DNA from 2 places in the Thalassotalea euphylliae genome. Region 2 is predicted to be linked to the other one. Evidence: riboswitches for the same ligand, from Rfam matches in the RefSeq annotation. Region 2 holds a riboswitch; the other holds the start of a gene.

Region 1 (10,160 bases), 1.4 Mb from region 2:
TTTGCAGGTACTTCAAATCGCAAGTCCAAAGCTGGACGGTCGATAGACGACAATACATCGATACGCTTGCCAAGATCATCTTTTTCATAAAGTCGGCTGTATGGCATAAGATGAGTTGAAAACAGTCGATTGCTTATTTGTGTGTTTAAGTTTGGGTTTATGGTTTGGTCTAGATTTTTAGGGCTTTTGAATACTTGTTTTATGATATTTTCAAGCGTGTTTAGATCATGTTTGCTGTAAACTGCCAACGTCATATTTTCGAGCTTATAGTAGTTTTGGTGAAACGCTTTTAAGGCGCTCGATACATGTTTAATGTCAGTCGTCGCCCCTTGAAGCGATACTTTATTGCCAACGTCCATATAGCGCGCGGAGTTATTTGGAGACATATTTGCTTTAAAAACTGAAACAACACCCGCAAAGTCATTTGATTTACGGCTTTGAAATTCCTCGTCTACTTCTTCAATTGCGAGTTTAATGCCACCTTCTTGCATCAATGGATTGATTAACATGTCGTGCAAGCGAATAAGGCCCTCAACTAAGGCGTCTGCACTTGGGCTGTTGTTTAGCTGGAAATGATAACGCGTGGTCAGAGGGCGAGTGGTGCCGTTACTCCACCCATTTTGCTTTTTTACAAACCCATCAAAATCTTTCGTGCCAGCGTAAGATTTGCTTCCCAGAAAAACAGTATGCTCTAGTAAATGAGCTAGCCCCTGAAAAGATTTTGGTGAATGCCGCCCGCCGACATTAATGGTGATAGATGCTGCAGAACTTTTAGCATTTGGATCTGAAAGCAGTAACACTCTTAACCCATTATCCAGCTCAACATAGTTTGACAAGTTTTTATCAAATGCTTCAGGGCTAGGTAATACATGATTGGCGAAAATGGCGGTTGAAAAAAACGTAGCGAATACACTGATAAATACCAACACACAGGCATTTACGAGCTTTTTTCTAAAGTCAAAGCGACACATTGGGGCGATATTCCTTTATCTAATATTGTTGTTTTTATTTTGTATATATTTAGCAGTTATGCTTAATTAAATCGCTATAACACTTTGATAATAATGTGAAATGCTAAATAAAGTAAACGGACTTTTAGTGGTGTTAAATCAAATGCTAAGCAGAACACAGGATATATCTAGGTACAAAACTGCGATTTAACCTGCGTTATTATTGTGGTTGTTTAGCTGAGTTAAAAGAAGGTTAGTGGTTATAGCTTGCTAGTAAGCAAGCCACTGCCAAATACGCCCCATGGTTTCATACCAAACAATGCTTGAGGTTTGAAGGTTTTTGGCACTAGGCACTAAATGAGGCCAAACAAAGTCCTGATCTGGGTTGATAGCGTAGTAGCCAGCAGGCGCAGGTATTGGCTTAACTCCTTCTAACTCAAAATACTTCATTGCTCTTGGCAGGTGATAAGCGTCGGTAACTAAAACTGTTGTTTTTCCTTTTACTCGTGGCGCAATTAATTGTGCTTCTTCACGAGTATCTTTTGGGTAAGGTTCAACGATAATTTTTGCGTTTGGTACGCCTAACGCGATAGCGGCTTTTTGCACTGTTTCGGCGTTTGTTTGTTCGTCGTAAAGTCCATAGCCTGAAACAATTAACTTCGCCTCAGGGTGCAGCTTTAATACTCGCATACCTTCGACTAAACGCCTTAAAGAGCAGGCTTTTAGTTGTGACGTCGCAGGCAGTGCATGATTTGTCGCATGCCCACAACCAAGCACAACAATGTAACTAATTGGTTTTATAGAGCGGCTAAAGCTTTCAAATGTTTGTTCAAAAGGCGCTATTGTTTTATCTGCAACTGGGGTAATTGAAGAGATACCAAGAATTAGCGCCCCCGCGATTAAAGATGTTCTGCTCAGTTTAGGTTTTAGCTTAAAAAACAAAGCGGCGATTATCAGTAACAGAAGAGATATATTGAGTGGCATAACTACCACTGCAATAATTTTTTTAAAGAGAAAAAAGTCCATTGGAAAATTAAAAGGCCATAGCGTATTTTTGAAGGCTAACTATATCAGTAGATGTTTTTGAAGTTAAAAGGAAATTAAAGTACTAAGTTGTGAAAGGGCGATTGAAAAACAATGTTTGCGCGAAGTGCTTTTTTAATTGGAGTAACTATATTAGCGGAAATTAATTGAGCATTTTGTGGCGTATAGATGCGTAGGTGTAATATAGGTTTAGGAATCAAGGAGTTGGTTGCGGGAGCCGGATTTGAACCGACGACCTTCGGGTTATGAGCCCGACGAGCTACCAGGCTGCTCCATCCCGCGTCCGAATGGTTTACTGAGTAAACGAGCCAAGATTGTTTTACTTCTGAATCTATAACGAAGAGTTGGTTGCGGGAGCCGGATTTGAACCGACGACCTTCGGGTTATGAGCCCGACGAGCTACCAGGCTGCTCCATCCCGCGCCAAGTATTGTAACAGTTTGAGTCGGTTACCAACGACTTCGCTTTCTAATGAAGTGTTCATTATCAGAGATTTATTGCATCTCTGTGAAAGCGAGGCGTATGTTAAGGATAGTTAATGTGATTTGCAACTGCTTTTTTGAAGGATTTTACTGCTCGCTCTAATAGTGAGCAAAAAGGTGCGTAAATATACGTATTTGTCCTGTTTGCTATCACAACTTGTTCATTTTTCTGGGCAAGTATCGAGGCCATAGCAGCTCACACTATAGTTACTTCCTGCGAATAGTTGCCTTTGGCAGTTACGTTCAACGATTTGCTTAAATGATTTATCTAAGCACTTCTTTTAATTCAACCTATCAAAGTGATTTCCTTTTCTCACTTCTCTTTAATGAAATACGAGATAGAAAATCTACAACGCAATTAGCATCAGATATTACAAACAATTGTTTGGACATCTAAATGCCTATTGATCACAACGAATAATTAATGTTTAATGAGGGCGTTATTGAGTTTTTACTTTAAATTTTTACAAGATAAATACTCGCTAACACCAGAAGAGGAGCGATAGCCAGGTAACTAGCGTTAGGGTCACTGCCCGTTATACGTTAATGAGGGGGACTATCGCCGAGGATTTAGTTTGAGTGACAAACTAAATTCGGTCATTAGGGTTGAATCCCTAAGGCTGTCACCAGTAACGAGGTAATCGTTAAATAGGTGGAGAGCTTCTGGCTGAAAATGTCTTGCTTTTGGGCTTCAGAATATCCTCAGCCGTGCTCTTCCTTTGTTGTAAGTAGTTTTTTGCTATATAGGGAGACCCTTTAATGAACATTATCACCAAAATCCACAATCAACTTGCGGCGTGTTTGCCAAGCACCCTTGAAAGTACAATTGAATCTAGCGACTGGGCTAGTGATTGGGGGATTTATGTCTAACTTTACTGTTGCTAAATTTGGTGGAACTAGTGTTGCTAACCATCAAGCGATGGAGCGCTGTGCAACGATTATTAAAAATGATCTCGCCAATCGTGTTGTTGTGGTGTCGGCGAGCGCAGGTGTTACCAATCATTTAGTGCGTTTAGGGCAGGAGAGTGTACCTGCGGCAGAGCGCAATGAAATTATCGCGAGCATTCGTGAAATTCAACTCAATATTATTGAAGCTTTTACGGGCGATCATAACCTTGGTGATTTTGTTGATGAAAAGCTCTCGCAGCTTGGTGAAATAGCAGAAATTCAGGCGCAACAGCACAGTGTGAAAAATGCTGATGAGATTTTGTCTTTTGGTGAGCAGCTTAGTTCTGCGTTATTTACTCAAGTGCTTAATGAGCTTGGTGTTAACGCCAAATGTTTTGATATTCGCCAAGTCATGAAAACCAACAGTTTGTATGGGCAAGCTGTAGTAGATATTGAAGCGCTTAAAACAAAAGCTATTGAGCATTTAGCGCCACTCACAAAAGACAGTGTGATTGTTACGCAAGGGTTTATTGGTCAAGATGGGTTAGGGCACACCACGACGCTTGGCCGTGGCGGCTCTGATTACAGTGCAGCATTAATTGCAGAAGCGCTTGATGCCACCAATCTCAGTATTTGGACTGACGTGGTCGGGATTTTTACAACGGACCCACGCATTACTGATCAGGCTCGCGCTATTCCTGAAATCAGCTTTGGTGAGGCGGCCGAAATGGCTACCTTTGGTGCTAAAATTTTGCACCCAGCAACGCTTATTCCTGCTATGCGACAAAATATTCCGGTATTTGTCGGGTCGAGCAAAGAGCCAGAACAAGGTGGTACTTTTATTCAGCAAAGCGTTTCTTCATCACCAACATATCGCTCTATTGCGCTGCGTCGTGAACAAACCTTAGTGACGGTGAAAAGCCCTGCGATGTTACATGCCAGTGGTTTCTTGGCTAAGGTGTTTGCAATTTTAGCCAAGCATGAGCTCAGTGTTGATTTGATTACAACCAGTGAGATCAGTGTTGCATTGACATTTGATAATCCAACGGGCAGCACACAGTCGCTGATTAACAATTCGGTGTTAGCGGAACTTGAGCAACTTTGTGAAGTGTCGGTTGAGCACGGCTTGTCACTTGTTGCGGTAATTGGTAATAACCTTCATGCAACTAAAGGACTAGGTAGCAGTGTGTTTGACAAAATTAACGACTTTAATATTCGTATGATTTGTCACGGTGCAAGTTCAAACAACTTATGCTTTTTAATACCAGGGCAAGATGCAAATACGGTTGTTGAACAACTTCACGATACACTTTTTGCTGCTTAGCGTTACTGGCTTAGTTCTACTGGTTTAGCTTTTGATTGCTATTGGCGAACGAAACATATAAAAGCACAGCTAAGTGTTATACGCATTTATTGCAAGTATTAACCTAGCTGTGCTTTTGTGTTGTTTAACACCTTGTCGAGCGTTTGCTGCAAATTCACCACTTCTTCTATCGATAAGCCAGTTAGTGAAAACATAGTTTCTGGTATTTGCGCTGCTTGTTGTTTTAACTGCCTCCCTTGCTTGGTGAGGTTAATGTGCACGGAGCGCTCATCTTGTTCACTTCGCGTTCTAACAAGCAGGTTGGCTTGTTCCATTCGCTTTAACAAGGGCGACAAAGTTCCCGTGTCTAGTTCTAGTTGCTGACAAAGGGTTTTAATAGGCACACTTTGCTTGGCTTGCCACATTACCAACATAACTAAATATTGTGGATAGGTAAGCCCCAATGCCTTAAGCAATGGGTTGTACAGCTTAGTAATGGTTTTATTTAAGCTGTACAGCCGAAAGCAAAGCTGTTTTTCTAGTTTTAAGTTGTCACTCATTACTTTTTTCGTTTTTTATACCAATTGAATTAATGAGTTGGTCAATTATGGCGTAGGAAAAAGGTTCATAAACACAGGTTTTATGCTCCCAGTAAACCCTAAGTACCTACATCCATGTAGGCAAGGCGTTAATTTTGGGTAATTAGTTGTTCTAATTTCAAAAATAACAACGCAGTTGATGAGCGTTTTAACCAGCCAGAATGATCAAGTTTTTATTGAAATTGGTATTAGCTACAGTAAGGCCTTAATCGCTGGCTCTATCGCTTTAGGCTTAGTCATTGTTGAATAACGCTGAATGACTTTGCCATCGCGGCCAACTAAGAATTTAGTGAAATTCCACTTGATACCTTGGCTACCTAAAATACCGGGAGCTGCTTGTTTTAAGTGCTTGTAAAGTGGGTGGGCGTTGTCGCCATTAACATCAATTTTGGCAAACAAAGGAAACTGAATATTAAAGTGTAAATCGCAGAATGATTTTATCTCTTCGTTACTGCCTTTTTCTTGCTCTTTAAATTGATTACAAGGGAATGCCAGAATTTCTAGACCCTGATCTTTATATTTTTCGTAAAGTGCTTGTAAACCTTCATACTGTGGCGTGAATCCACAAGCACTTGCCGTGTTTACAATCAGTAGAACCTTACCTTCGTATTCTTTAAGCGATACGTTTTCACCACGATAGTCTTGGGCGTTGTAGTCATATACAGAAGACGACATATTATTTCCTTTTTGAAAGTAGTAACTTGTTAATATTGTTGTGCATAATTAAGTTGCACGCAATATAAGCTTACGTAATATAAAAGATAAAGTTCACTTTATATTGTTATAAAAATAAATTTATTTGTGGTGAGTTGCACCCTTTGAGTTCACCCGTATTTATTGAATAGATTGATACTAATACAGCTTAATTTTCAGTAATATACTGGTTGATATAACACTGACAAAGCAAACGTAATTATCGATAATTACGTTTGCTATTCGTTTGATGATTTTTAGTTAGGAGAGAGCATGGCAAATGTAGCATTTATTGGCTTAGGGGTTATGGGGTATCCGATGGCTGGCCACTTAGCAAAAGCAGGCCATCAAGTAAATGTATACAACCGCACCCATTCAAAAGCTGAGCAGTGGGTTGAGGAATTTGGCGGAGCATGCTTTACGACGCCTAAACAAACAGCAACTGGCTGTGACATTGTGTTTACGTGTGTTGGAAACGATGATGATGTTCGCTCAGTTTGTTTAGGTGATGATGGTGCTTTGGCTGGCATGCCAGCGGGCTCAATTCTAGTTGATCATACAACCGCATCCGCAGAGCTAGCGCGAGAATTAGCACAGCATGCAAAAACCCAAAATGTAGGCTTTTTGGATGCACCTGTCTCAGGTGGTCAAGCTGGCGCAGACAATGGTGTGTTGACTGTGATGTTAGGGGGCGATCAGGCAACTTATCAAACAGCGAAGCCTGTTATGGCTGCATACTCGCGGTTCACGCAATTAATGGGTGAAGTAGGAAGTGGTCAACTGGCGAAAATGGTTAATCAAATTTGTATCGCTGGTGTTGTTCAGGGGCTTGCTGAAGCCTTTACTTTTGCTGAAAATGCTGGCTTAGATCCAGACTTGCTGGTTGAGACAATTTCAAAAGGAGCCGCAGGTTCATGGCAAATGGAAAATCGCTATAAAACGATGTTTGCGGGTGAATACGATTTTGGCTTTGCGGTTGATTGGATGCGTAAAGATTTATCCATCGCTTTTGCTGAAGCAAAGAAAAATGGCACACAATTGCCAATGACCGAAATGGTTGATGGTTTTTATCAAGAAATTCAAACGGGTGGCGGTAATCGTTGGGATACATCGAGTTTGATATCGCGTTATAAAAAGTAACGATGTTTTAACGCCGTAAAAAGGCATACTATTGAAAGTCTACTTGCTGAAAAAGGTAAAATTAAGCAAGTAGAATAATAGCTTAGGTAGCGTAAAAATAGCTGAGTGAAATCCTAGAACACTCAGCTATCACTTTAGTGGTAATTGAAAGCTTGAATCTCGCTTTCAATTGCCAAACTTACTGCTGTAAATATTGATAAAGTGCTTTTAAAACTGACATCTTTCCAGCGTTGTCTTCGTGCTCATGTACTAAGTTTTCTAACCGGATCATAAATTCATCGGCACTGAGTATGCCTTTACCACCAAATTGAATTTTGTCTTGGCAGTATTGCTGCCATTTTTGCTTTTCTTCGGCAGATAAGGTGTATGGGTAGTTTCTCGCGCGATAGCGAAACAGCATAACGGGCAAACGCTCATCTTGAAATTCAAATTGATGCTGAGCCAATTGCTCAGGTGTGAGGCCATGTAAAACTGCCATCTGCGCTTTATCGGCTTCAGAGAAAAAAGCACCGCCATATAACGCGTGTTCCGCATCTATTTGTTCACTTTCATCATAGTCGGGCGCAAAAACATCATTAAGCTTATCTATTATCTCGCGGTGCTCTTTTAGCTTGGCTAGGTTCGCTAAGCACTTCTCGCGTGGTATGGCTAATCGAGCTGCATTTTCCGGCAAGAGTGTTTTCGCTGGCGCTATCACAGGACATTTGTTGATATGAATCAGTTTAAGCGGGATCGGCAGTTCGTCCTCAGCTAAATCACTATAGCGTGTATACAGTCTTTCTTTGATCTGCTGAGCACTTAAGTCAAATAGTGGCTGTGGATCACGCGCTAAATCTATTGCAATAACCGCATTTTTATTGGTTGGGTGGTAAGCTAATGGGGCAAACCAGCTGGTGCAACCGTGCTGTGATGAAATCTTGCTTGAGGTGTGTACAACTGGGGTCATGTTATACACATCAATCAGCTCGGCCACTTGTTTTTTATTACGCAGACCAAACAAAAAGTGGTAGAGCTTAGGCTGTTTTTCTTTAATAAGTTTGGCCATGGCAATTGTGGCGTATACATCGCTCATTGCATCATGCGCTGCTTCATGACTGATACCATTAGCGGCGGTTAATAGTTCTAAACGAAAGCTGATGCGTTCTTCACCTGTTTCTCCGTCTGTGACTTTGGGCCATTCAATACCCTCTGGACGCAATGCATAACAAGCGCGAACCATATCAATGATATCCCAGCGGCTATTACCGTTTTGCCACTCACGAGCGTATGGGTCGTAAAAATTACGATAGAGCAGATAGCGGGTAACTTCGTCATCAAAACGAATATTGTTATAGCCAGCCACACAAGTATTAGGTGCTGAGAATAGGGCGTGAATGCGATCAGCGAATTCCGCTTCAGGTAGCCCCTCAGACATCGCTTTTTGCGGCGTAATTCCGGTGACTAAAGCAGCTTCTGGGTTTGGTAAATAATCAGCAGGTGGCTGGCAATAGAATACTTCTGGTTCACCGATAATGTTAAGGTCTAAATCGGTGCGTATTGCCGCAAATTGCGAAGGTTTGTCATATTTTGGGCTAACGCCCCATGTTTCGTAGTCGTGCCAAAGAATGGTCGGCTGTTGCTCGGTGTAACTTTTAGGTTTGTTTTGCTCTTTTCTATTCATATAATGCAATAGTATATGGATTAAAACGTTAGTTAATGTAACATTTTTAACCGTAATATATTTATCCTTTGTAAAAGTTATAGGGGCAGTTAGAGGGCTTATAAACTATGGGAGTCATTAATAGAATCTCAAGTAGATGAGCCGTCATCTTGACGGGTAATTTCTATTGCTTTATCTAAAATGGAATTACAACTATTAATAAATTTTTCCCGAGCATCTTTATTCTCTGCATGGATATCGCGAAAGGTTGATTTCAAATGTTTTCTACAATCGTCTATTTTAAATAATCGTGATGATATGAATCTAATTTTGTTAAGCCTATTTGTTGCAATTGTCATACATATTTTGGGATCTGATTCGTGAAAATCCACGCCAAGAGGCAAAATAGAGTTATGATGTTTAGAACTATATACTGAAAAAATAATACTGCGTTTTTCGTCTTGCTTGGGGTCATGATAATCAACAGCTAAACAGCCAAAATCTTCGCACTTTAATGTTTGCTTAAAAGAGATTCCGTGTTTTATCAAGTTTTGACCGTTTTTAAATGGAGAGAATTCATAAAGATCAACTGATGAATCAACATGAGAATTAATAGAAAGTTGGTCAAATTTTTCTTTTGAATAGAACCTAAGCGCAAAAAGTCTAATATCTAATAAAATAAAAGGGTCTAAACTTTTGATTTCGCCATTTAAAACTTTTATTAGTTGAGCAAAGGAAGGCTTGGATATTTCCATTTTTTTTTAAGCTCTTCATATTGATTATTTGGAATGTTTTTCAATTCTTCAATCAGTTCGGATGGAATCTTAGTAGAACACTTAGGGGCGTCGTGATATTCAGTATTAGACATATTTTTTTTTAAAGCTTTTAAAATTATAGAGTTGAAATACTTAGGTTGATAACTCAATATACGAATGGTCGGCTGGTTATTCATATAGTTAATATCGTTTTTGTTTAGTTATTAGCCGTAGTGTTTTGATTTAGCGAAAGAATTCGCGGTTGGGCATCGGCTTTTTATATATTGCCGTACTTTAACACAATTGCAGGGTAAGTTCGTTATTTAGCTGAGTACTATAAATCTATTTGGATAACGGGTTGTCAATCTTTAGCGTAAATCAGTGTAATTAAATTTGTAGCCATAACTTTACGTTATGGTTTGGCTAATTTATGTGCATTTTAAATGTTGCAGATTTATTGCATATTACACTTGAACTAAGCGCATACGGCAGGAAATATCATGGCTCAACAACAACCGTCAACCAACAACACTGGTGTAGAAACTATTGTTAATCAAATTAATGAAACTTTACAGCAACTACCTAAGGTAGTGTCTGCTAAGTCTAAAGTCGTTAAACAAGATTTAACACGCAAGTATCAAGTACAGTTTCTTGGCGGACAAGCACAG
Region 2 (10,160 bases):
TCCCTGAATGTTAATTATGTTTGGACACAAAAAGACACTTATTCACCAAATAACGTTATTTATAATGAGGCAAGAAGCACGGTGCTACCCTATTCCCACGATTACTTGGTATAGTAGAGCATAGTAGAAAAACAAATGAATGAAATTGGTCTAGAATCAGGCTATTTCAACGAATGGATGCACTTAATTGCGCTATGCTTAACCCCAAAAGCGCAAGCGATAACGCAACAGGTAGTATGGCAGTATGATGACAGCACAACAAAAACAAGAAGCCCTAGTTCAAGCATTTAAAGACTTACTCAAGCAAGAGCAATTTGGCTCTCAAGGTGAAATAGTTGATGCCTTAAAAGCACAAGGCTTCGACAATATCAGCCAATCAAAAGTCTCGCGCATGCTCAGTAAGTTTGGCGCGGTACGCACTCGTAACGCCCGTCAAGAAATGGTGTATTGTTTACCCGCCGAATTGGGTGTGCCAACCGCAAAAAGCCCGCTTAAGCAATTAGTGTTAGATATTGAGCATAATAATGTGATGATCATTATTCGCACTAGCCCAGGCGCTGCGCAATTGATTGCTCGTTTGCTTGATAGCGTCAGTAAAAGTGACGGTGTATTGGGTACCATTGCCGGTGACGATACTATTTTTATTGCACCAACCGATGTGAAATTGATTCCAGAAACAATTGTAAAATTAGAAGATTTATTTCAGAAAAATTTAGGTTAATTCAACTTTTCTCTTTAAACCTACTTAGTTAATTCAAGCTAAATAGAAACTCAGCATTCAAATACAAAAAAGCCCTGAAATGTCAGGGCTTTTTACTTTTAAAAATCGGCAATACGATTAGAAGCTACCGCGAATACCCACAGTAATATTGCGACCTGGTAGTGGCGCATCATCTTTTAAGAATGACGAGTGCACGCGTGCTTCTTCATCCGTTAAATTACTGCCTTTGATAAATAACGCGGTGTCGGCACCAAAGCCATCAAGGTAATAGTTGATATGAGCATCCACCATGGTATAGCTGTCGGTTTCTGTTTCAAACTCAGCAATATCATCTTGCTTAAAGTAGTGGGTTACCGCCAGCTCCGCAGCTAAGCTATCACCTTGATAGTTTAACTGGCCGCCAATACGCATTGGCGGAATGCGCGGTAGGTTGCCACCATCAGAAAGTTCAGCGCGAATATAGTCGGTAAACACACTTGCTTTAAGCGGCGCACTTAGTTGGTAGACAAATTCCGCTTCGATACCATATAAGTCAACATCATCTTGACGGTATACAAAGACAGGCAAACCTTCTTCTTCGTCATGATGTTCATCAGCTTCGTCGTGGTGTTCTTCTTCAAGAGCTTCGTCTTCGTGCTCTTCTTCACCATGCTCATGACCGTCTTCCATAAAGAAGCCAGTATCCTGCTGGTAATAATAATCATCAACATGGTTGTAGAAAGCACTGACAATAAAGCCAAAGTCACCTTCAAACTTGCGCCAGGTAATATCTAAGTTGTATGAGGTTTCAATGTCGGCGTCTTGTTCACCCACTTCGATATCTAGATGATCATCATGTTCAACAACATTGTACAGCGCACCTACTTCAAAGGTATTGGTACCAATATGTGGGCCATTTGAGAATAGCTCTTGTGCTGACGGCGCACGTTGTGAGAATGATGCCGAGAAACCTAGGTTGTAGCCCGGCTGATAATCCCACACTAGGCCAACCGAGGCACTTACCGGATTAAATGATTGCTCAGCCAACATGATATGTTCTTCATCATGCTCTTCTTCGCCCTCGTGCGCTTCATCTTCATGGTGCTCTTCGGCTTCGCCGTTTGGTGTTAATTTGACATGTTCAACACGGGCGCCGAGTTGCAATAGCCAGTCGCCAAAATGTTTTTCTTCAAGCCATGCCAACGCAATAGTGGTTGATTCCGCTGGTGGGGTAAAAGCTTCTTCACCCAGCGCTTCGAAGTCACTGTCTTTAAAGTGTAATGTCCAAGCACCGCTCCAACCGTTCCACTCTTGGTGATAAAGATCAAAGCGCGTTTCAATGCTGTCATTTTTAAAGGTGGTACCCACTTCACCATTTTCAATTTCTTGGTGTTGGTAGTCGGTATAGGCAAATTTCGTTGCAATGCGGCTTAAGAACTGATCTTCAAAATTTAGATCACTGATAATTTGGATACGATCTTGCTCTAAATCAGCAAATACGTTCTCTTCCTCTTCTTCCTCGTGCTCTTCGCCTTCATGCTCCTCTTCTTCACCATGACCGTGACCATGACCCGGAATGCCATATTCACGATCTAGGCGGCCGTAGGAGAAACCAATAAAGCCGTTATCTAATAAATAGCTGGCACCAATAGTAAAGCCAGACGATTCTGAAGCACTATTGGCTAATGTGCCTTCTACTGCTTCTTCACCGTGCTCTTCACCTTCATGCTCACCTTCATGCTCATCTTCTTGCTCTTCTTCATGCTCATCGCCATGACTGGCTTCGTTTTCAGCAAAGCCGGGAATGTCGTAATCGTTTGAGTCACGCCAGAAACCATCTAAGTGCAGGGCAAAATTTTTGCTGCCAGTATTTAGGCTAACCGATGCTTCGTCTTCATCGGCAACACTGCCATGTTGCAGTAAGTAATCAATTTTAGTGTCGCTACTGGTCGGTACGCGTTCATCAATCACGTTAACCACACCACCAATAGCACCACTGCCATAGAATAGCGTCGCTGGGCCACGCAGCACTTCAATTTGTGTGGCGGTAGCAGCTTCAGTTGCCACCACATGATCGCCGCCAACACGTGATGCATCACCGACATCTAAACCGTTTTGACTGATCAGCACACGTGGGCCATCTAAACCACGAATAATAGGCGTGCTGGATACAGGGCCGTAATAACTTGAGTGAACACCTACTTCATTTTTCAGCGTTTCACCCAGTGTTGATGCTTGCTTCATACGCAGCTCGTCTGCAGCTAACACATTTACTGGCTGTGCGGATTCAATTGTCGAGGTATGCAGCGGTGTAGCATGAACATCAATGATTTCCATCACAGTTGGCGATAAAGTGATCGCCAAGCCATTTAAATCTTGCTCGGTCACTTCAATTTTTTGATTATAGTGATTGAAGTTGCGTGCGCTGACATGCAATTCAGCTTTGCCTTTATTGACGTTCTCAATAATAAAACGACCGTTTTCATCAGTAAAAACGTGTGTTTTTTCCTTATCAATATGCACTTCGGCATTGGCAATAGGATTGCCAGCCGCATCGGAAATTTGACCACGAATATTTTGCGCTAATGCGCCATTAGAAAAAGTAGCAGCGATCGCCAACGCGACCAAAGCTTTGCGTGTTTGCATGAGTAAACCCTTAATAAATAAAACTTGTGTGCCTTAGCAACTTAGCTAAAGGCGAATAGCTAACTTAATAAGGGAGCAGGTGGCGCCCTAAGCGGCGGTGAAAAGTGAGCCTGTGTAGGTGGAAAAAATAATGATTTAGCGAGCACTTTAGCATGATAAACACGCTGTACCGCCTGCCTGACAATCGTATTCTCGACCGGCTTATCGAGTGCGTTATGACATAAATGACATTCCGCTAAGCTTTCTGCCTGAGATATTATTTCGTCGTAGCTTTGTACCATATGGCCACTGTGAAAACACAGCATAAAAAGCCATGCGGCAATCAAAACGATGCTGCATTGCTTAGTTTGGCGTGGTAATGGTTGGTACTGAGTGTTCATAGCGATGTGATGTTATAACATCATCCATTGCAATTCAATAACATAGCAGACTTGTTTCAGACAAAGTTAGTAAAGTGATTGGTTATCGCGCAATTAATCAACAAGTTGCCAGTTGAATAAGTTCAGATAAATAGTACAGTTTGGTACAGAATAAATCGAAGATAACAAAAACAGCTAACCGCAAGGAAAATAAAAATGACCAATCACCTGCTCTATTTACCGCTGGCCGTGATGATCGGACTCACCATTTTAGTATGGATTTATATGTATGCTCGCCGATTAACTTTTTTAATCGGTAACCAAATTGATGCCGACCGCTTAAAAGCGCCGGAAAATGTCAGCCAAATTATTCCTGCTGAGATCAATGCCGCATCGAATAATTTGAAAAACCTGTTTGAAATGCCAGTGCTCTTCTATGCAGTTGCGCTAGTTGCGATTCAATCACAAGATCAAAGCACATTAACTTATATTAGTGCTTGGATTTTTGTGCTGTTGCGCGTACCCCACTCCATGATTCATTGTTTAAATGGTCCAGTAATGGCGCGCTTTGTTTGCTATGCCTTATCCAGCATCGCGTTATTTGTTATGGCAATCAATGTGTTTTGGCAGGTGTTACGTTAGTCAGCTCAAGTAAAATCAGAGCACATCAAAAAAGGGCTGATACTTATCGTATCAGCCCTTTCTTTATTTCTAGCTGGATTTATATCCGACTAAAGTAACCGTTAGCTTAGTCCTTACAGCGTAAAAAACTCCGTAAATACTTTATAGAGCTCAGTCCCCTGATTTACGCTGGCAGAGGCAAAATGCAAAATCGGGATCACTTCCTTATCTAAGCTAATATAATGCAACGCATCACCATCCCCGTAATTATCCATACGTAAAATACGCGCTAGAGGCTCGCCCGCTGGCAGTGGTACACCAAATTCTGCAAGGTAGTCGACCATGCCGCCCATCGGTGAGTAGAAGGCTTTGTAGTCTTTTAAATAACAGGCATAACGTGTTATTTGGGCTGGTACAAACTGCTCGCTGGTATTTTCTTCGCCTTTATTTGCGCCATTATTTGCACCTTTACTTACACCTTTAATAACGCCTTTATAGCTTAAATAGGTCAGTACACTATTCGCATCATCGAGCGCTACATCTAAATCAATTTGCTCTTGTGAGCCCAGTTCGACAGTAAAACTTTCTTTATTTAGCACCAATGGGCGACCTTTTGCGGCATAGGCTTGGGCCAGTGACCACCATGGGCAAAAAGTTGCTTCATCTAATGCGCCGTCAAACTCGTTGGGGATTAATAAGGTGTGTTCAATATTGAAATAGCTAGCACTTGCTCTGGCATATTCAGGGCAGTACAAATGCTTACTTGAAATAGGGCCGGTGTGTAAGTCCAACACTAAGTCAGCTTGATGTGCCATTTTCTGCAATTGATAAGCAATACGCTGCCCCGTAGTCAAACCATACATATTGTGATCTAGCTGTTGGTCGATATCATCAAGTAGTACTTGTTTGAACTTGGCTTTGATCTCTTGCTCACTAGCGTCAACGTTATCTTGCACAAAAGGCACCACTAAGTCTGGATTATGATGATACATACGGTTCCAATTCACGCCTGTGATCGGGTCAAAACGGCCAAGCGTGTACTCACCATTTTTGTGATTACAACCAACTGGATTGGCATATGGTACTAAGGTGATATCACCTAAAATATGCAGGTTACGAAGCTGTTCAAGCAATTGGTAAATTACCGCATTGCCTTGCACTTCTGCGCCATGCATATTGGCCTGAATATAAACACTCGGTGCGTCACTTTGGCCAGCAAAGCGATAAACCGGCACCGTCAACTTGGCACCACTGGCCATCTCGCCGACATTCAGTATTGACTTGGTGACGTGGTTAACTGTTTTTGTCATAACCGCTCCCTATCTCATATACCAAGTGGCAGGTTGTGCTGCGCGAACTTCAGTTAACTGATGATTATCATAAACATATTCCGCAGCCACTTCATGACATAAAAACAGTGGCATACTTTCGGTAAAGCCGTAAGCCCCCGAAAGACTAAACACCAGCTGATCGCCAACTTTGGTATCGCTCGGCAAAGGCAATTTACCCAGACTATCCATACTCGTGCACAGCGGGCCGTGCAAATGAAAATCTTGTACTTGCTCGCTTGATGGCCGCAGTAGGCTAGCAGGAAACGGTTGGTCGGTGATTGCTGGGCGTAACAAGTGATTAATACCTGCTGCCAACACCAATTGTTCTTCACCAAAATTAGTTTTGCGGTCAACGACATCAGTAACATAATAACCAAACGGCGCAACCGCATAACGGCCAAGCTCTAGCCATAATTCTTCCACGCCTGCTTGTGCTTTAATTTGCGCTAAATCAGCCATGGCTTGTTGCCAGTCTATCCCTTGACCCGTTTCAAGGTAATCGACCCCTAAACCACCACCTAAATCCAACACTTTAAGCTCAAAACCAATGCGCTCAGCTAAGCTAACGAGCGGCTCAACCATTTGTGACCAAAGGGAAAACATTTGGCTGTTGCTGAGCATATTGCCCCACTGGAAGATATGTAAGCCACAAATATTCACCGTTGGGAAATCACTAGCACGAATTCCTGCCCATTCTTCAGTGCCTAAACCAAATGGCGTTAAGCTATTACCACCTAGCGGGTTTTTCTCGCCTTCTGGCCAGCGCAGCTGAACGCGCAGTAAAGCGTCTGGCTTTTTATCCTGCTCTTTCGCGGCCAGCGCTAGCCATTGCAACTGATTGTAACTTTCGACAACAAAGGTATTGACCCCTTGCTGAAGAAAATAAGAAATTTGCTGGTAAGATTTGGCTGGCCCAGTATTTAGAATTTTCTCAGCATCAACCCCTTGCAATAATACTTGCGTTAGCTCGCCTTTACTGGCGACATCAAACTGAATACCGCTTTCCGCTACCGCTTGAATAACGCTTGATAATGGATTGGCTTTGACCGCGTACCAAAGCTTGACCACATCTTGCTGCTGTAGCGCAGTTAAGTGCTGTTTAAGCGCGCCAATATCATAAACAAAGTAGCCATTTTCATGACTACTGCCTTGATGAGCGCGCAGTGCTTGCGATAAATCGTCAGAGAGTAGGCTTGATGTCGTCATCGTAACTTCCTTTAATAACGCTGATTAGCGCAATGCTTCTTCAAGCTCAAGTGAAGCATCACTTTGCTCATCGCGATATTTAACAATCAAGGCACACGCCATGTTTAGGCCTTGAGATTGTGCCCATTCACCGCCGACCGGACGCGTACCCGGAATAACCACAGCGCGTTCTGGAATTGGCTCACCTTTTTCCAAACGGCGATTATTGACTAAATCAAACACCGGAATAGAAGCAGACAGAGCAACACCCGGCGCTAACACCGCGCCTTTTTTAATCACCACACCTTCTACGACAACCACACCAGCACCTAAAAAGGCACCATCTTCAACAATCACAGGGCTCGCACCCACTGGTTCAAGCACACCACCAATTTGCACAGCTGCCGATAAATGTACGTTTTCACCAATTTGCGCACACGAGCCCACTAGTGCATGGCTATCCACCATAGTGCCTTTGCCAACATAAGCACCAACATTAATATAAGCTGGTGGCATAACAATCACGCCAGGAGCAACATAAGCACCAGCGCGTACCGATGAGCCACCCGGCACTAGGCGTACCGCATCATCGCGGGTGAACTGGCGTGCTGGTAAATTGTGTTTATCGACAAAGCCCTCATAAATACCGTCAAATTCGGTGTTTTCACCGGCTTTAAACGCCGCCAATATTGCTTGTTTGGCTTCAACATTAGCGTGCCAGTTACCTTGCTCATCTTGGGTTGCCGCGCGCACTTCACCGCGCTCCATTTGTTGTAAAACTTCTTGCCAATTAGTCATTTTTCTACCTTTAATTCTGAATTCTTTTTTGGGTTAATTGTTAGTTTTCTGATCGCGCCGTTAGCAGCGTTTCTTAGTGCTAAAACTAAGCCCTTTGCTTAGCTAGCGGTTCGTTTTTCTCTAATGGAATTTCACGCGCCTGTTGAGTAACTTGTATCGGCTGAGTTACTTGCGTCTGCTCGCGATACCAAGCGTCAATAGCATCGTTAGCCTCAATCAAGGGCTGTTTATCTAACAATTCGAAATGGGTGAGTGGGGGTTGCAAGGCGGCGGAGTCTAACTCGCCATTCTCATGCATTAACACTTTCACTGGGATTGGATTTGCCACGCTAAATAGCGCATCAACAGCTTGCTGCCAAAGCGCGTTATCAAGCTCGGTATGCGCCAAACATTGTTGAACATAGAGCTTTGTCGCTGATGGCCAAGCATTACTTGCAACCGACACTAAGCCCGCAGCACCAAGTTTTGCCAGCGCTGGCATCATGGCATCTTCACCACTAAACAGCGCAAGCTTAGGACACGCTTGACGGTAGCGATTAAATTGGGCGATATCGCCGCTGGCTTCTTTAAGTGCCCAACAATTTGGATGATTTTGCAGCTTCGCTAGCGTATCCACCGATAAAGTAACCGCACTTCGCGACGGAACGTTGTAAAGCATACAAGGCTTGTTGCTAGCATTAAGCAAAGCGGTAAACCATTGCTCTTGGCCAACAGGGCCAGGCTTAGCGTATAAAGGCGCACCAAGTAAGTAGGCGTCAATATTTAGCTGATTGCAGCGCTCAATCCACTCTAGCTGTTGCATTAATTGAAAGCCGCCAACACCGACCATGATCGGCACATCAAGGCCAAGTTCAGCCACGTATTTGACGATACCAAACTGTTGTTCAGCATTGAGCGCCAATGCTTCGCCAGTGCTACCAAGCAGTAACAAACCATTGCCGACGGCTGCTTGTTCGCGAGCAATTCGCGATAAACAGGCAAAGTCGATAGCGCCACTTTCGGCAAAAGGGGTAACTAACGCGGTCCACAACGGGAATTTGGGTAAGGTTGCGTTAGCTAATGAATTAGAAGTTTCAGGATTCATGTCTCTCGAACTCACTTCGTTCGGAGAACTTATCGGCATTTGTTCTCTGCCCACAGCAAAAAGCGCAGACAGTTCAACAAAGGCCAGAAGCTCTCCACCTAATGGGTGACAGTTGTCAGGATTCAGCCTGAGCAACCGACCAATACATCAATCAAAAATGTATTGGTCTCGGCGTTAATCCCCCTCATTAATGGTCACTGGAGTTTGATCTCCTGACATTAACTACCTGGTTAACGCTCCTCTTCTGGCCCTTTTCATCACGATGGTATGAGCTTGACGAGCCACACCATCGCGCAGGAATAAGGACGGGCTCATTACATCGAATATTTGCTCTAATGTCAACACACCGCTATACCTTGCTTTATCAATCACGTAAAATGCGGCCTCGCGCGATTTTAGTGAAGTTTGTAGTCCGCGAATTTTGGCAATTTGTGTCGGCAAAAAGCAGTTTCACACTAGACTTAAGCTGGCTATCATCAACCTAGGTAAGCAACGTATTAACGCTGACGATTAGCGTCTAACGCGAGGCAAGTTGGACATCACATGGCATTATCGAATTTATCTCAAGTACTGGTTCGCAATATCGACGAGTTAGCATGCACGCGGGCAGTGTTAGTTAACTTCCCCGTCGACGGGCTATATCAAGAGTGGCTTGATGAATATCCTGAGTGCCAATTACATTATTTCACCAATAACAAGCTAGCTGCGGATCAACTGGCGCAATTATCGGCTGCTCAACCAAATTCAAACTTGAGCTACAGCTTTGGTACGCACTTAACCGCCCAGCAAAGTGAAGAAACGAAGCAAAACAAAGAAGCTAAACAAAATAAAGAAAACAGCGCATATGACTTAGCCGTGATTGCCTTTCCAAAAAGCAAAGCTGAGCTTGCTTATTCTCTCGCTATGCTTGCTCCATATTTAACAGACGATGCACGAGTGCTGTTTGTTGGTGAAAACAAAGGCGGCATCAAATCAGCAGCAAAATTAAGCCAAGACTATATTAGCCATTGTCATAAGCTCGATTCTGCTCGCCATTGCAGTTTATTCGCTGGTCAGTTTATTCGTGGTGATTATCAGTTTTCCCTTGCCGATTGGTTCCACTACTACCCGCTTTCGGTTGCCGGTATTGAACTTAACATTGCCGCACTGCCGGGCGTGTTTAGCCAAAAGCAACTAGACAAAGGCACACAAGTTCTATTAGAAAATTTACCTACCGAGCAACTGCCGAAAAAAAGTTACCAAGGCAAACTGCTTGATTTTGGCTGTGGTGCCGGAGTGATCAGCGCCTACTTAGCCAAACAGCACCCAGCAGCAGAGATAACAGCCCTCGATATTAGTGCACTGGCAGTTGCTTCCACGCAAGAGACGTTAAAAGTAAATAACTTAGCAGGCGAGGTATTTGCCTCAGACGGCCTAAGTGAAGTTACAGGCTCGTT

The links. A riboswitch is a leader RNA that binds a small molecule or an ion and turns the genes downstream of it on or off. The one in region 2 is predicted to bind lysine.
Region 1: another riboswitch for lysine. It lies ahead of lysC (lysine-sensitive aspartokinase 3); the one in region 2 lies ahead of dapA (4-hydroxy-tetrahydrodipicolinate synthase).

What each region holds. Positions count from the first base shown of each region.
Region 1 covers NZ_QUOT01000001.1:537,108-547,267, reverse strand. Annotated here, with positions in the region: gene DXX94_RS02465 (insulinase family protein) at 1-971, opposite strand, end outside; gene DXX94_RS02460 (ElyC/SanA/YdcF family protein) at 1,221-1,934, opposite strand; tRNA gene DXX94_RS02455 (tRNA-Met) at 2,200-2,276, opposite strand; tRNA gene DXX94_RS02450 (tRNA-Met) at 2,340-2,416, opposite strand; lysine riboswitch at 2,960-3,146, shown strand; gene lysC (lysine-sensitive aspartokinase 3) at 3,338-4,687, shown strand; gene DXX94_RS02440 (MarR family winged helix-turn-helix transcriptional regulator) at 4,786-5,226, opposite strand; gene DXX94_RS02435 (glutathione peroxidase) at 5,458-5,940, opposite strand; gene DXX94_RS02430 (NAD(P)-dependent oxidoreductase) at 6,232-7,098, shown strand; gene sbcB (exodeoxyribonuclease I) at 7,277-8,758, opposite strand; gene DXX94_RS02420 (hypothetical protein) at 8,887-9,492, opposite strand; gene DXX94_RS02415 (hypothetical protein) at 9,993-10,160, shown strand, end outside.
Region 2 covers NZ_QUOT01000001.1:1,951,228-1,961,387, forward strand. Annotated here, with positions in the region: gene argR (transcriptional regulator ArgR) at 248-721, shown strand; gene DXX94_RS08635 (TonB-dependent receptor) at 839-3,346, opposite strand; gene DXX94_RS08640 (hypothetical protein) at 3,406-3,726, opposite strand; gene DXX94_RS08645 (MAPEG family protein) at 3,922-4,347, shown strand; gene DXX94_RS08650 (succinylglutamate desuccinylase/aspartoacylase family protein) at 4,461-5,636, opposite strand; gene DXX94_RS08655 (PLP-dependent decarboxylase) at 5,646-6,863, opposite strand; gene DXX94_RS08660 (2,3,4,5-tetrahydropyridine-2,6-dicarboxylate N-succinyltransferase) at 6,888-7,640, opposite strand; partial or broken gene dapA (4-hydroxy-tetrahydrodipicolinate synthase) at 7,825-8,724, opposite strand; lysine riboswitch at 8,804-8,976, opposite strand; gene DXX94_RS08670 (methyltransferase) at 9,268-10,160, shown strand, end outside.